3 regions of the Streptomyces sp. NPDC048211 genome follow, and region 1 is predicted to be linked to each of the others. Evidence: riboswitches for the same ligand, from Rfam matches in the RefSeq annotation. Region 1 holds a riboswitch; each other region holds the start of a gene.

Region 1 (4,682 bases):
CTGTACACCGCGTACACCTTCGTCGCCGTTCCCGCGGCGATCTACGCGGCGGGCGCGGCCGGCTTCTTCGCGGTGCCCTACACCATCCTGGTGTACCCGCTGATCTTCACCTTCCTGCCGCGCCTGTGGTCGGTGTCGCACAAGCACGGCTACGTCACCACCTCGGACTTCGTCCGCGGCCGCTTCGGCTCCAAGGGGCTCTCGCTGGCGGTCGCCGTCACCGGCATCCTCGCCACGATGCCGTACATCGCGCTGCAACTCGTCGGCATCCAGGCGGTGCTGGACGTGATGGGCGTCGGCGGCGGCGAGAACACCCACTGGTTCATCAAGGACCTGCCGCTGCTGATCGCGTTCGCCGTGCTCGCGGCGTACACGTACTCCTCCGGCCTGCGGGCCCCCGCCCTGATCGCGTTCGTCAAGGACGGACTGATCTACCTGGTCATCGCCGTGGCCATCATCTACATCCCGATCAAGCTCGGCGGCTTCGACGACATCTTCGCCAAGGCCGGCGAGGCGTTCTCGGCGAAGAACGAGGCGGCCGGGAAACCGGTCGCCGGACTCGCCCCCGGTGAGGCGGGCCAGTGGGGATACGCCACCCTGGCGCTCGGCTCGGCACTGGCGCTCTTCATGTATCCGCACTCGATCACCGCGACGCTCTCCAGCCGCAGCCGCAACGTGATCCGCCGCAACACGACGATCCTGCCGCTGTACTCGCTGATGCTGGGCCTGCTCGCGCTGCTCGGCTTCATGGCGATCGCCGCCGGCGTCAAGGTGGACAACGGCCAGCTGGCGATCCCGCAGCTGTTCGAGAACATGTTCCCCGACTGGTTCGCGGGCGTGGCCTTCGCCGCCATCGGCATCGGCGCGCTGGTGCCCGCCGCGATCATGTCGATCGCCGCGGCGAACCTGTTCACCCGGAACATCTACAAGGACTTCCTGAAGCCCGACGCCACACCCGCACAGGAGACCAAGGTCTCCAAGCTGGTGTCGCTGCTGGTGAAGGTCGGCGCGCTCGCCTTCGTCCTCACCATGGACAAGACGGTCGCGATCAACTTCCAGCTCCTCGGCGGAATCTGGATCCTCCAGACGATGCCGGCCCTGGTCGGCGGGCTGTTCACCCGGTGGTTCCACCGCTGGGCGCTGCTCGCGGGCTGGGCGGTCGGCATGGTCTACGGAACGGCTGCCGCGTACGGGGTCGCCAGCCCGACCCAGAAGCACTTCGGCGGGTCCTCCAAGGCGATCCCGGGCATCGGCGAGATCGGCTACATCGGCCTGACGGCCTTCGTGCTGAACGTCCTGGTCGTCGTCGTCCTCACCTTCGTCCTGAACGCCGTGAAGGCGCCCGCCGGGATCGACGAGACCTCCCCGGGCGACTACACCGCGGACGCGGGCGACCCGGGCGTGCAGACCGAGCTCCCGCCGGCCACCGCCGGTGCGCCGGGCGGTCACTGACCTCCGCCGCGCGCACGCGAACGGGCCGTCGCACCTCTCCGGAAGGGGTGCGGCGGCCCGTTCGCGCGTCCCCGCGGAAAAGCCCTTGCGGCCTCGGCCCGTGCCTGCGGCAGACTTCGGCCCATGGACATAGCAATCCGGCCGGTCGAGCCCGCCGAGCACGCGCTCCTCGGCGAGATCACCGCCGAGGCCTATCTGGGCGACGGGCTCCTGGACCTCGGCGCCGACGATCCGTACCTGGTGCAGCTGCGCGACGTGCCCCGCCGGGCCGCCGAGGCCGAGGTGCTGGTGGCCGCCGACGCGCGGGGCCGCGTCCTGGGCGGGGTCACCTACGCCCCGCCGGGCAACCCGTGGGCCGACATCGCGGCGGCCGACGAGGCCGAGTTCCGGATGCTGGCGGTCTCCCGCGAAGCCCGTGGCGCCGGGGCGGGCGAGGCGCTCGTACGGGCCTGTATCGACCGCGCACGAGGCACCGGCGGCGTCACGGGGCTCGTCCTGTCGACGCAGCCGGCGATGCGCGGCGCCCATAGGATCTACGGGCGCCTCGGCTTCGTACGGACCCCCGAGAAGGACTGGAGCCCCGTCGCCGACCTCACGCTGCTGACGTACCGTCTGGACCTCCGCCCCGCGCCATAAGGGCACACCGCGATCGCGTACGACACAACATGTGGGGGCTGCCGCATCCGGCAGCCCCCACATGTATGCTCGTGCTCGCTGTCGCCGCAGGGAAATCCGGTGCGAATCCGGAACTGTCCCGCAACGGTGTGTTCGGTGTGCTTTTGCGCACCCCGAGTCCGAAGTCCTGCCGACAGCGCATCCGGCTCGACCGATCCGGATGCCCAGACGTCCGGGCCTCGTGGATGGGCCGGTGGACGCCGCACGGAGTGCTGCCCTGCCCGGGTCCCGCTCCGCCCGGCTGCCCCCGCTCCCCGCAGGCCCCGAGCCGAGCGAGGGAGTGCACCACGTGACCATCGCGCCAGCCGATCCGGTAACAGCGGCCGAATCAACGGGAACCACGAGCGACGGACCGGGAACCGTACTGCTGCGGACCCTGACCGACCTCACCGCCGATCTGCCCGACACCGACCCCGGACGCGTCGCCGCCGCCGCGCTGCGCGGCCGCAACGCCCGGTCGGACGAGGCGGAGCTGCGCTCGCTGGCCACCGAGGCCGCCGCGGGTCTGATCTCCGAGGACCCCGCCTACTCCCGGCTCGCCGCCCGCCTCCTCACCCGCACCATCGCGGACGAGGCGGCCGGGCAGGGCGCGACGTCGTTCTCCGCATCCGTCGCCGTCGGGCACCGCGAGGGCCTGATCGCGGACCGCACCGCCGCGTTCGTGACGCTCCACGCGGCCGCGCTCGACGCTCTGGTGACGCAGTCGCTCGCCGACGGGGCCGACGACCGCTTCGGCTACTTCGGCCTGCGCACCCTGCACAGCCGCTACCTGCTGCGCCACCCGATCACCCGCCAGGTCATCGAGACACCGCAGCACTTCATGCTCCGGGTCGCCTCCGGGCTCGCCGAGGACACCTCCGAGCGCGCCCTGGACGAGGTCGCCGCGCTGTACGGCCTGATGAGCCGGCTGGACTACCTGCCCTCCTCCCCCACGCTCTTCAACTCCGGCACCCGCCACCCGCAGATGTCCTCCTGCTATCTGCTGGACTCGCCGCTGGACGAGCTCGACTCGATCTACGACCGCTACCACCAGGTGGCACGCCTCTCCAAGCACGCGGGCGGCATCGGCCTCTCGTACTCCCGCATCCGCGCCCGCGGTTCGCTGATCCGCGGCACCAACGGGCACTCCAACGGCATCGTGCCGTTCCTGAAGACGCTCGACGCGTCCGTCGCCGCGGTCAACCAGGGCGGCCGGCGCAAGGGCGCCGCCGCCGTCTACCTGGAGACCTGGCACGCGGACATCGAGGAGTTCCTGGAGCTGCGCGACAACACGGGCGAGGACCAGCGGCGTACGCACAACCTCAACCTGGCGCACTGGATCCCCGACGAGTTCATGCGCCGGGTCGACGCGGACGGTACCTGGTCGCTGTTCTCCCCGGCCGACGTCCCCGAGCTGGTCGACCTGTGGGGCGACGAGTTCGACGCCGTCTACCGCGCGGCCGAGGCCAAGGGCCTGGCGCGCAAGACCATGCCGGCCCGCGAGCTCTACGGCCGGATGATGCGGACGCTGGCCCAGACCGGCCAGGGCTGGATGACGTTCAAGGACGCCTCCAACCGGACCGCGAACCAGACCGCCGAACCCGGCCGCGTCGTGCACTCCTCGAACCTGTGCACCGAGATTCTCGAAGTCACCGACGACGGCGAGACGGCCGTCTGCAACCTCGGGTCGGTCAACCTCGGCGCGTTCGTCGAGGGCGGCACGATCGACTGGGAGCGGCTCGACGCCACCGTCCGTACCGCCGTGACGTTCCTCGACCGGGTCGTCGACATCAACTTCTACCCGACCGAGCAGGCCGGCCGGTCCAACGCGCGCTGGCGTCCGGTGGGCCTGGGCGCGATGGGTCTCCAGGACGTCTTCTTCCAGCTGCGGCTGCCGTTCGACTCCCCCGAGGCGCGCGCCCTGTCGACGAAGATCTCCGAGCGCATCATGCTCGCGGCGTACGAGGCGTCCTGCGACCTCGCCGAGCGCTCGGGCCCGCTGCCCGCGTGGTCCGAGACGCGTGCCGCCCGCGGCGTGCTGCACCCGGACCACTACGACACCGAGCTGAACTGGCCGGAGCGCTGGGACGCGCTGCGCGCCCGGGTCGCGACGACCGGGATGCGCAACTCGCTGCTCCTGGCCATCGCGCCGACCGCGACGATCGCCTCGATCGCGGGCGTGTACGAGTGCATCGAGCCGCAGGTCTCCAACCTCTTCAAGCGCGAGACGCTCAGTGGTGAGTTCCTCCAGGTCAACGCGTACCTGGTGGACGAGCTGAAGAAGCTCGGCGTGTGGGACGCGCGGACCCGGGAGGCGCTGCGCGAGGCGAGCGGCTCCGTGCAGGGCTTCGCCTGGATCCCGGAGGAGGTGCGGGCGCTGTACCGCACCGCGTGGGAGATCCCGCAGCGCGGCCTGATCGACATGGCGGCGGCCCGTACGCCGTTCCTCGACCAGAGCCAGTCGCTGAACCTGTTCCTGGAGACGCCGACGATCGGGAAGCTCTCCTCGATGTACGCGTACGCCTGGAAGCAGGGGCTGAAGACGACGTACTACCTGCGCTCCCGCCCGGCGACCC
Region 2 (4,682 bases), on a different contig from region 1:
GATGCGCGCGGATGTCGCCGCCCGGCTGGGCGCGGCCGGCTTCGAGAAGGTCGAGATCCGCACCGTTCTGTCCCCGCCGTGGACCACGGACTGGATCACCCCCGAGGGGCGGCGCAAACTCGCCGCCGCGGGCATCGCGCCCCCCGGCGCCGCCCCCCGGCGCACGGGTGGGCCGGTGGCGCTCCAGCTCCTGGCCACCCGCCCGGCGGTGGCCTGCCCGCAGTGCGGCTCGGCCGACACCGCCGAGACCTCCCGCTTCTCCGCCACCTCCTGCAAGGCGCTGTGGCGCTGCCGCGCCTGCCTGGAACCGTTCGAGTACGTCAAGGAGATCTGATGCCCGTCACCGGCACCCCCGCCCCGACGGCCGCGACACCCGCCGTTCGCGCACGCCGCCACGCCGTCTTCCACCCGTTGCGCGTCGCGGAGGTGACGCCGCTCTGCCCCGGCGCGGCCACCATCGGATTCGAGGTGCCCGACGAGCTCACCCACGCGTTCGCGCACCGGCCGGGTCAGACGCTCACCGTGCGCCGCGTCCTGGACGGCCGCGACGAGCGCCGTTCGTACTCACTGTGTTCCCCGGCGGGCGCGGCGCCGCGCATCGGCGTACGGATCGTCACCGACGGGCTGTTCTCCTCCTGGCTGGTCGAGGAGATCCGCCCCGGCGACATCGTGGAGGTCATGCCGCCGACCGGTGCCTTCACCCCCACCCTGGACGAGCCGGGCCACCACGTACTGATCGCGGCCGGCTCGGGCATCACCCCGATGCTGTCCATCGCCGAGTCCGTCCTGGTCGCCCACCCCCGTTCACGGGTCACGCTGTTCTACGGGAACCGGCGCACGGACACGGTGATGTTCGCCGACGAACTCGCCGACCTCAAGGACCTCCACCCCACCCGGTTCCGCCTCGCGCACGTCCTCTCACGCGAACCGCGGGAGGCCGAGCTGCTGACCGGGCGTCTGGACGGCGGGCGTCTGGCCGCGCTCATCGGCGGACTCGTCGATGTCGAGGGCGCGGACCACTGGTGGCTGTGCGGCCCGCACGGAATGGTCCAGGACGCCCAGCAACTGCTGGCCTCCCTCGGGGTTCCCGCGGACCGCGTCCATCGGGAACTGTTCTTCGCCGACGACGTCGAACCGGTCGCCGTGCGCCGGGAGGAGCCCGCCACCGACGGTCCCGTCAGCCAGGTCACCGTAGTCCTCGACGGCCGCTCCACCACCGCCCCGCTCCCTCGCACCGTGACCGTCCTGGACGGCGCCTCGCGCATCCGCCCCGATCTGCCGTTCGCCTGCAAGGGCGGGGTGTGCGGAACCTGCCGCGCGCTGGTCACCGAAGGCGAGGCGGACATGCGCCGCAACTACGCTCTGGAGCCCGGCGAGGTCGACGCCGGGTACGTCCTGACCTGCCAGACGTACCCGGTCACCGAGACGCTCACCGTCGACTACGACTCGTGAGGGACGCGTTCCTCAACTGCCGTGTCCGGACCGGTCGTCCTGACGAGGCGCGTGTCCCGCCGAGGTCGCTTCCCCGCTGCCCGGTGCGAGCGGGCTCGTGTTCCGTCACACGAGACCTTGCCTTCGTCCCGCCTGTGGTGGCCTGATGCTCCGCTCCTGGGCGTAACGCCCCGGGTCCGCCCGGGGCGACCACGCACGCGCGGGGGACGCTCCAGCGGCCGGCGCCCAGCACTAAGGGCTGTCCCGCAATTCCTGGCGGGCGCACGACGACAGCTACGGCACCTCGCCGCGTTGTCGAAACGCCCGAATACATCCAGTATGCGGGCGCCCCTCCGCCTTGCGATGCACCGCATCTGACGCCGCGCGCTGATCCACCAGGAATTGCGGGACAGCCCTTAGCTGGATGCGGGGCGACCACGCACGCGGGGGACGCTCGGACGGCCTCGGCCCTGGCCGAGTGGCGTCAAGCGCCCTGCTCCGGCGTGAGCGGCCGGCCGCAGCGCAGGTTCCACCGCCCCGACCTGCCGCTGAGCTCGGTGAGCGTCAGCGGGGCGACATCGATACGCCAGAACGCCTGCGGCGAAAGGTCGAGCGCGTGGACGACCGCGGCCCTGACCACGGCGGGCTCGACCACCGCCAGCACTCGACCGGGGTCGCCGGCGTCGAGAGAGCCGAGCCACGCCCCTGCCCGCGCCCACAGCTCTAGCAGGGACTCGCCGCCGTGCGGCGAGGCCGAGGGATCCGCGAGCCATGCCGCCACAGCCTCCGGCTCACTCGCGCTCACCTCGTCCAGGCGGGCACCTGTCCAGCGCCCCAAGTCCCAGTCACGGATGGCGTGTTCGGTAACGGAGCCGATCTCCAGGGCCTCGGCCGTCCGGGTGCAGCGCCGGGACGGCCCGTGCAGCGCCCGGTCCGCCGGGGGCAAGGTGTCCGCCGAGGCTCGGGCCTGCCGGAGCCCGGATTCGTCGAGGGACGCGTCACCGGCGAACCGGGCCTCGCGCAGCGCGGCGTTCATCGCCGGTGAGATCAACATCACCCGTACCGCCATACCCGCTCTCAACTCCCTGAACTCTGGTCACTTGGCCAGGTCCACCATGGCATCCGGGGACGGACAGGCCGTCCACGGGCACCATGGCGGCGCCCGCTCGCAGGCGGTATGGTCGCGACGACATGACGAAGGTGTGACGGAAGTCCGGTGAGAATCCGGCACGGTCGCGCCACTGTGAACCCGTACCCGTACGGGAAGTCAGACCCAGCACCTTCGTCTCAGGCACCACGATCGGGACGCGTGTTCCCTCAGGAGGTTCTGCCATGGCACAGACTGCTGCTGCCCCCACCACCGCCGCACCCGCCCTCACCCCCATCTCGCTGAAGGCGATCGCCCCTTGGGCCGCCTTCTTCGGCATCCTCATGCTGATCCTGCTGTACTTCGTCGGCGCCGAGCAGGGCGCCACCGCGCTCATCTCGGGCGAGGGCGTGCACGAGTGGGTCCACGACGGGCGCCACCTCCTCGGTTTCCCCTGCCACTGATCCCACCGCTTGATCCAGGGGAACCCCTCATGAACTCCATATCTGTCAGGACCCTGCTGGTCCGCGGCATGCTGGCCGGACTCGTCGCGGGCGCGCTCGCCCTGTGCGTTGCCTACTTCCTCGGCGAGTCCCGTGTGGACGCGGCCATCGCTCTCGAAGAGACGCACAGCCACGACCACGGCGGCGGCGAAGAACTCGTCAGCCGCACCATGCAGTCCACCGCCGGCCTCGCCACCGGTGTACTCGTCTTCGGTGTCGCCGTCGGAGGCATCGCCGCACTCGTCTTCTGCTACGCCCTCGGCCGGATGGGCCGCTTCGGCCCCAGGGCGACGGCTGCGCTGATCGCGGGCGCTGCTTTGGTGGCCGTGTACATCGTGCCGTTCCTGAAGTACCCGGCCAATCCGCCGGCGGTCGGCAACCCGGACACCATCGGCCAACGCACCGCCCTGTTCTTCCTGATGGTCGCGCTCAGCGTCCTGCTGGCCGTCGTCGCGGTCATCCTCGGCAGGCGGCTGGCTCCGCGCCTGGGCAACTGGAACGCCACGATCGCCGCAGCCGGCGGCTATGTGCTGGTGATCGGGCTGGCCTACGCCTTCCTGCCCTCGTTCAACGAGGTCGGAAAGGACTTCCCGGCTTCCCTGCTCTGGGAGTTCAGGCTGGCCACGCTGGCGGTGCAGGTCACGCTCTGGACCACCTTCGGGCTGGTATTCGGGTACCTCACCGAGCGGCTGCTGGTGCCGAAGCCGGGAACGGCCGCGGTCACGGACGGCGCCGCGAACCGGCCGGCCACCGTCGCCGGCTGAGTCCTGGGGCACCACTGGCCGGCACTCCGCCACGCACGTCGTGCAGAGGGCGGGATGCGGGGTGCGGCAGGAGGTGCTGATGTGCTGATGTGCACAGCGTGCCGACGGTACGCGCAGGGCCCGCCGGGGAGATCCCGGCGGGCCCTGCGCGTACGGACGCCGCTTCACTCCGACTCGGCGGGCGGGGCGGCCGTGTCCCAGCCGATCCGGTAGTGCTTCAGCAGCCCGTCCTCCTTCACGAGTCGCATACCGGCTGCGGTCATGACGCGCTGGGAGGGGACGTTGGCGAGGTCGGTGTCCCCGTGCACGCAGGCGATGCCCTGCTCGCGGGAGAACCGCAGCAACGCACGAAGAGCCTCGGAGGCGTACCCCTGGCCCCGCGCAGACTCCACGAGTCCGTAGCCGATGGTGACGTGGCCGTTCTCGTCGGGCGCCCCGTGAAAACCGGCTCCGCCGATCACCAGTCCGTCCTCGCGGCGTCGTATCCCGTAGTTCGCGAACGGGCTGGGGTCGCCGGTGGCCGCGCACGTTTCGAGGAAGCGAGCGGCAGCCGCCATCTCCCCGGGCCAGGGATAGCCCGGAGCCCAGCGGACACCGTCCTTCGGCTGCCCCGCCGCCACCTGCTCGGCATCGGCAACGGTCATCGGGCGGAGGAGCAGGCGGGGTGTGACGAGGTCGGTCATGCCCTGTGAAGTATCACGTGGCAGATCGGGGCCGCACCCGGATTTCCGGGTGCGGCCCCGCTGCACGCGGGTCAGGCGCTGCCGGCCCCGGTGAAGTCCCCGGACAGCGCGGCGGCCATCCGCAGCTGCGTGTCCGCCTCTGCCTGCCGGCCCTGACGCTCCAGCGTGCGGCCGAGCATCAGCCGGGCGTACTGCTCGACGGGGTCGCGTTCCA
Region 3 (4,682 bases), on a different contig from region 1:
CGCAACGACGTGAAGGACCGGGTCAGGGTGACCTGACCGGCCGCGGTCGCGTGCACGGTGAGTCGGCGGTCGGCGGGGAGGGGGCGGCCGGACGGCGTCTTGAGGGCGACGCCGCCGGCGTAGCGGCCGGCCGCGACCGCTGCCGCGCCGACGCCGAGGACCGTGGTGACGGCAGCTGCCGTTGCTGTAGCGGGGCGCACGGCTTCAGTGTCCGGGGCGATGCCGCACGCTGCCAGCGGACGGGGGCCGTCCGGTGGGCGGGGGCTGTCCGGGGGCGGGGGCTGTCCGGGGGCGGGAGCCGTCCGAGGAGCCGAGGCCCTGCGGGCGGGAACCCCAGGTGCGCGAGGGCCTCCGATCCGCGAGGACCTCAGGCGCGCGGGGAGCCTCAGGCCGCGCGAGGGCCTCCGGTGCGCGCCGGCCTCCCCCGGCCGGTCCGGTCCGGAACCCCGTAGGTGATTCAGCCCGGCTGCTGCCCGTACCCCTTCAGCGCTTCCTTGACCTCGTTCAGCTGCTCCGGGGTGAGCAGGGCCGGGGTGCGGCCGGGTACGGAGCCGGCGGCGAGCCAGACGCGGCACAGCCATTCGAGCTGGGCGGTGCGGTCGTAGGCCTCGTCCAGGGTGGCGCCGTAGGTGACCGTGCCGTGGTTGCCCAGCAGACAGCCGGTGCGGTCGCGCAGCGCCGCGAGCATGTTCTCGGCCAGTTCGTCGGTGCCGTACCGGGCGTAGGCGGCGACCCGGACGGGGCCGCCCAGCATCGCGGCGGCGTAGTGGACCGACGGCACCTCGGTGACGAGCGTGGAGACGGCCGTGGCGTGCACCGCGTGGGTGTGCACGACGGCAGCCGCGTCGGTGTTCCGGTACACCGCGAGGTGGAGGGGGAGTTCGCTGGTGGGGGCCAGCTCGCCGAGGATCTGGTTCCTCTCCGGATCGACGCCCACCAGGTCCTCCGGCCGGAGCCGGTCGTACGGCACTCCGCTCGGGGTGACCAGCACCGTCCCGCCGACGCGCGCCGAGACGTTGCCCGACGTCCCCACGACGAGCCCCTCGGAGGCCGTCCTGCGGGCGGTGGCGACGACCGCATCCCAGGTCCGTTCGATCGAATCCCGCCACTCGTTGCTCATACGAAGATCCTTTCAACGGATGAGCGGCCCACTGCCACCCCTCCCTCGACAGCCCGTCCGGACTCCGGATTCCGGGCCCACACCGGCCCGTGCCGGAATCCCGCCGTCGCGCGGCGGACGAAAAGGGCGGCGGCACTCCGGATGGGGTCACCGCAACGCCCTGCTCAGTTCATCTTCCGTTCACCCAGGTTGCCTACGGTCCACGTGCCACTGACGTCGAACGATTGCCTGGGTAAATGGAACACATCACGCTGCTGCTCGCGATTGTGATCGTGACAGCTCTAGTGTTCGATTTCACGAACGGTTTCCACGACACCGCCAACGCGATGGCCACGACCATCTCGACCGGCGCACTCAAACCCAAGACAGCGGTGGCCATGTCCGCCGTTCTCAACCTCGTAGGCGCGTTCCTGTCGGTGGAGGTCGCCAAGACGATCTCCGGCGGGATCATCAACGAAGACGGGCTCAGAACCGAGGTCATCTTCGCGGCGCTCGTCGGCGCCATCCTGTGGAATCTGCTGACCTGGCTGGTCGGGCTGCCGTCCAGCTCGTCCCACGCACTGTTCGGCGGCCTGATCGGCGCCGCGGTGATGTCCGCCGGCTGGTCGTCGGTCGACGGCGGCACCGTCGTCACCAAGGTGCTGCTCCCCGCGGTCGCCGCACCGGTCGTCGCCGGTCTGGCGGCGCTGCTGGCCACCAAGCTGACGTACCGCATCGGCGGAAAGGTCACGGGCGGCGCCCAGGAGAAGGCCACCGCCAAGGGGTACCGCGCCGGCCAGATCGCCTCGGCCGGGCTCGTATCGCTCGCCCACGGCACCAACGACGCGCAGAAGACCATGGGCATCATCACGCTCGCCCTGGTCACCGGCGGCGTCCTCGCCCCCGGCTCCAACCCGCCGGTGTGGGTCATCGTGTGCGCCGGCCTCGCCATCGCGCTCGGCACCTACCTGGGCGGCTGGCGCATCATCCGCACCATGGGCAGCGGCCTGACCGAGCTGAAGCCGCCGCAGGGCTTCGCCGCCCAGACCAGTGCGGCCACGGTCATCCTGGCCTCCTCTCACCTCGGCTTCTCCCTCTCCACCACCCAGTCCTGCTCCGGCGCCGTCATGGGCGCGGGCCTCGGCCGCAAGGGCGGCGTGGTCCGCTGGTCCACCGCCACCCGGATGTTCGTCGCCTGGGGTCTGACCCTGCCGGCCGCCGGTCTGGTCGGTGCGGGCGCTGAGTTCCTCACCAAGCAGGGCACCTGGGGTGTCGTGGTCGTAGCGGCGCTGCTGATCGCCGGCTCCGGTGCGATCTGGATGCTGTCGCGGCGCAAGCCCGTCGGACACGACGACGTCGCCCCGGCCGGTGCGGACGCCGAGCCCGCGGGTGTCGTCACCACGGCCATCGCGGCCGTCAGCCCGCCGCCCACCGCGGCTGCCCAGCCCCATGACCTCATGGCCACCATCCCGGCCCCCGCCGGGCCGGTCACCGACCCGGCCCGACCCGCCACGGTCTAGAGCCTCCGGTAAGGACAGATCTCCATGAACATCGACTGGGCAGCCCTCGGCACCGTCTTCGGCGTCTCGCTCGTCGCCACCGTCGCGCTGGTGGGCCTCTTCACCCTCGGCATCGCCGGCCTCTCCAAGCAGCCGGAACCGGCCGCACAGGGCGGATCGACGGGCGGATCGCTCGTACTGGCCCGCACCGGCGCGTACGTCTGCTTCGCGCTGTGCGCCGCCGCCGTGGCCTACGGCATCTATCTGATCGTCGCCTGAGACCACACCCTCCCCTTCCCGCTCACCCGCATCGGGCCGGACGCACCTCGTGTGCGCCCGGCCCGATGTGCGTCTGCGCACACTGCACCGCCGCAGGTCAACGGCAAGTTGACGGGCGTTCGCAGAGCGTGGTGGACTGCCGGAGCCATTACGGCGACAGCAGAGGAAGCCGGTGCGAATCCGGCGCGGTCCCGCCACTGTCACCGGGGAGCAGTCCCCCACCACTGGAAGTCACGGTCCACGCAAGCGGACTGGAAGGCCGGGGGAACTGCGGATCCGGAAGCCAGGAGACTCTCGTCGCCGTCACGTCGAACCAGGGCGCGGACCCTGAGTGAGGACATATCGCCATGCCCGGCTGCCGTGCGTTCCCTCCTGTGCGACTCAGAACAGGCCCCAAGGTCCTTCGAGGCGCAACGGCCGGCTGAACCGTGCGTGCCGATCGCATCTTCGCGTACGGCGCCACAGCCGGTCTGATCGGCGATCTGCTGCTCGGTGACCCCCGCAGGGGGCACCCGGTCGCCGTCTTCGGGCGGGCCGCGGCAGGCGTCGAACGCCGTCTGTGGCGCGACCATCGCGGGTGGGGCGCCCTGCACACCCTGGTCTGCGCCGGAGGCGCCGCCGGGGGTGCCGCGCTGGCCTCCCGCGCCCTGCGCCACCACCCCGCCGCGTCCGTCGCCCTGACCGCCGCCGCCACCTGGTCCGTCGTCGGCGGTACGTCGCTGGGGCGCGAGGCCCGGGCCATCGGTGGCGCGCTCGCCGCCGGGGACATCGAGCTGGCCCGTGAGCGCCTGCCGCACCTGTGCGGCCGCGACCCGCACTCCCTGGACGGGCCGCAGATCGCCCGCGCCGTCGTGGAGTCCGTCGCCGAGAACACCTCGGACGCCGTCGTCGGCGCCCTGGTGTGGGGCGCGCTGGGCGGGGTGCCCGGACTCGTCGGCTTCCGGGCCGCCAACACGCTCGACGCGATGGTCGGTCACAAGTCGCCCCGCTACCGGCGCTACGGCTGGGCATCGGCCCGCCTCGACGACGTCGCGGGCTGGCCGGGCGCCCGGCTGACGGCCCTGCTCGCCGTGACCGCCGGGGGACGGCCACGCGGAGCGGCCCGTGCCTGGCGGGCCGACGCCGCCGGGCACCCGAGCCCCAACGCGGGGCCGGTGGAAGCCTCGTTCGCGGGCGCGCTCGGCGTACGGCTCGGCGGGACGCTCGCCTACGGCGGCCGGGTCGAGCACCGTCCCGTGCTCAACGGGGAGACGGGCCGCGCGGTGGAGCCCGAGGACATCGAACGGGCCGTACGGCTGTCGCGTCGCGTGAGCGCGCTGGCCCTCGGCGTGAGCGTGGCCGCCCGGCTGGGCGCGGGGCTCGCCGCCCGGCGCCTCACCCGGACCCCGGAAACGCGCATCCCAGGACGGAGACGGACATGAGCGGCGGACTGCTGGTCGCCGGAACCACATCGGACGCGGGCAAGAGCGTCGTCACGGCCGGCATCTGCCGCTGGCTGGTGCGCCGGGGCGTGAAGGTGGCGCCGTTCAAGGCACAGAACATGTCGCTCAACTCCTTCGTCACCCGCGAGGGCGCCGAGATCGGCCGCGCCCAGGCCATGCAGGCCCAGGCCGCCCGGGTGGAGCCGACCGCGCTGATGAACCCGGTGCTGCTCAAACCGGGCAGCGACCGCTCCAGCCAGGTCGTCCTGATGGGGCGTCCGGTCGGCGAGATGAGCGCACGCGGCTACCACGGCGGCCGGCAGGAATCGCTTCTGTCGACCGTCGTGGACTGCCTGGAGCAGCTTCGGGGCACGTATGACGCAG

What was found. A riboswitch is a leader RNA that binds a small molecule or an ion and turns the genes downstream of it on or off. The one in region 1 is predicted to bind cobalamin.
Region 2: linked by a shared signal. The riboswitch ahead of ACGFZA_RS20600 (CbtB-domain containing protein) and the one ahead of ACGFZA_RS04100 (ribonucleoside-diphosphate reductase subunit alpha) in region 1 are both predicted to bind cobalamin.
Region 3: linked by a shared signal. The riboswitch ahead of ACGFZA_RS38090 (cobalamin biosynthesis protein) and the one ahead of ACGFZA_RS04100 (ribonucleoside-diphosphate reductase subunit alpha) in region 1 are both predicted to bind cobalamin.

Annotation. Positions count from the first base shown of each region.
Region 1 covers NZ_JBIDAD010000001.1:885,611-890,292, reverse strand. The annotation lists gene mctP (monocarboxylate uptake permease MctP) at 1-1,452, shown strand, start outside; gene ACGFZA_RS04105 (GNAT family N-acetyltransferase) at 1,576-2,088, shown strand; cobalamin riboswitch at 2,141-2,277, shown strand; gene ACGFZA_RS04100 (ribonucleoside-diphosphate reductase subunit alpha) at 2,417-4,682, shown strand, end outside.
Region 2 covers NZ_JBIDAD010000005.1:217,823-222,504, forward strand. The annotation lists gene paaD (1,2-phenylacetyl-CoA epoxidase subunit PaaD) at 1-334, shown strand, start outside; gene paaE (1,2-phenylacetyl-CoA epoxidase subunit PaaE) at 334-1,452, shown strand; gene ACGFZA_RS20595 (histidine phosphatase family protein) at 1,916-2,500, opposite strand; adenosylcobalamin (AdoCbl) riboswitch at 2,625-2,718, shown strand; gene ACGFZA_RS20600 (CbtB-domain containing protein) at 2,764-2,982, shown strand; gene ACGFZA_RS20605 (CbtA family protein) at 3,012-3,785, shown strand; gene ACGFZA_RS20610 (GNAT family N-acetyltransferase) at 3,950-4,468, opposite strand; gene ACGFZA_RS20615 (tetratricopeptide repeat protein) at 4,540-4,682, opposite strand, start outside.
Region 3 covers NZ_JBIDAD010000018.1:24,711-29,392, reverse strand. The annotation lists gene ACGFZA_RS38110 (alpha/beta hydrolase) at 1-200, opposite strand, end outside; gene ACGFZA_RS38105 (class II aldolase/adducin family protein) at 458-1,120, opposite strand; gene ACGFZA_RS38100 (anion permease) at 1,357-2,619, shown strand; gene ACGFZA_RS38095 (hypothetical protein) at 2,644-2,877, shown strand; cobalamin riboswitch at 3,039-3,171, shown strand; gene ACGFZA_RS38090 (cobalamin biosynthesis protein) at 3,306-4,298, shown strand; gene ACGFZA_RS38085 (cobyric acid synthase) at 4,295-4,682, shown strand, end outside.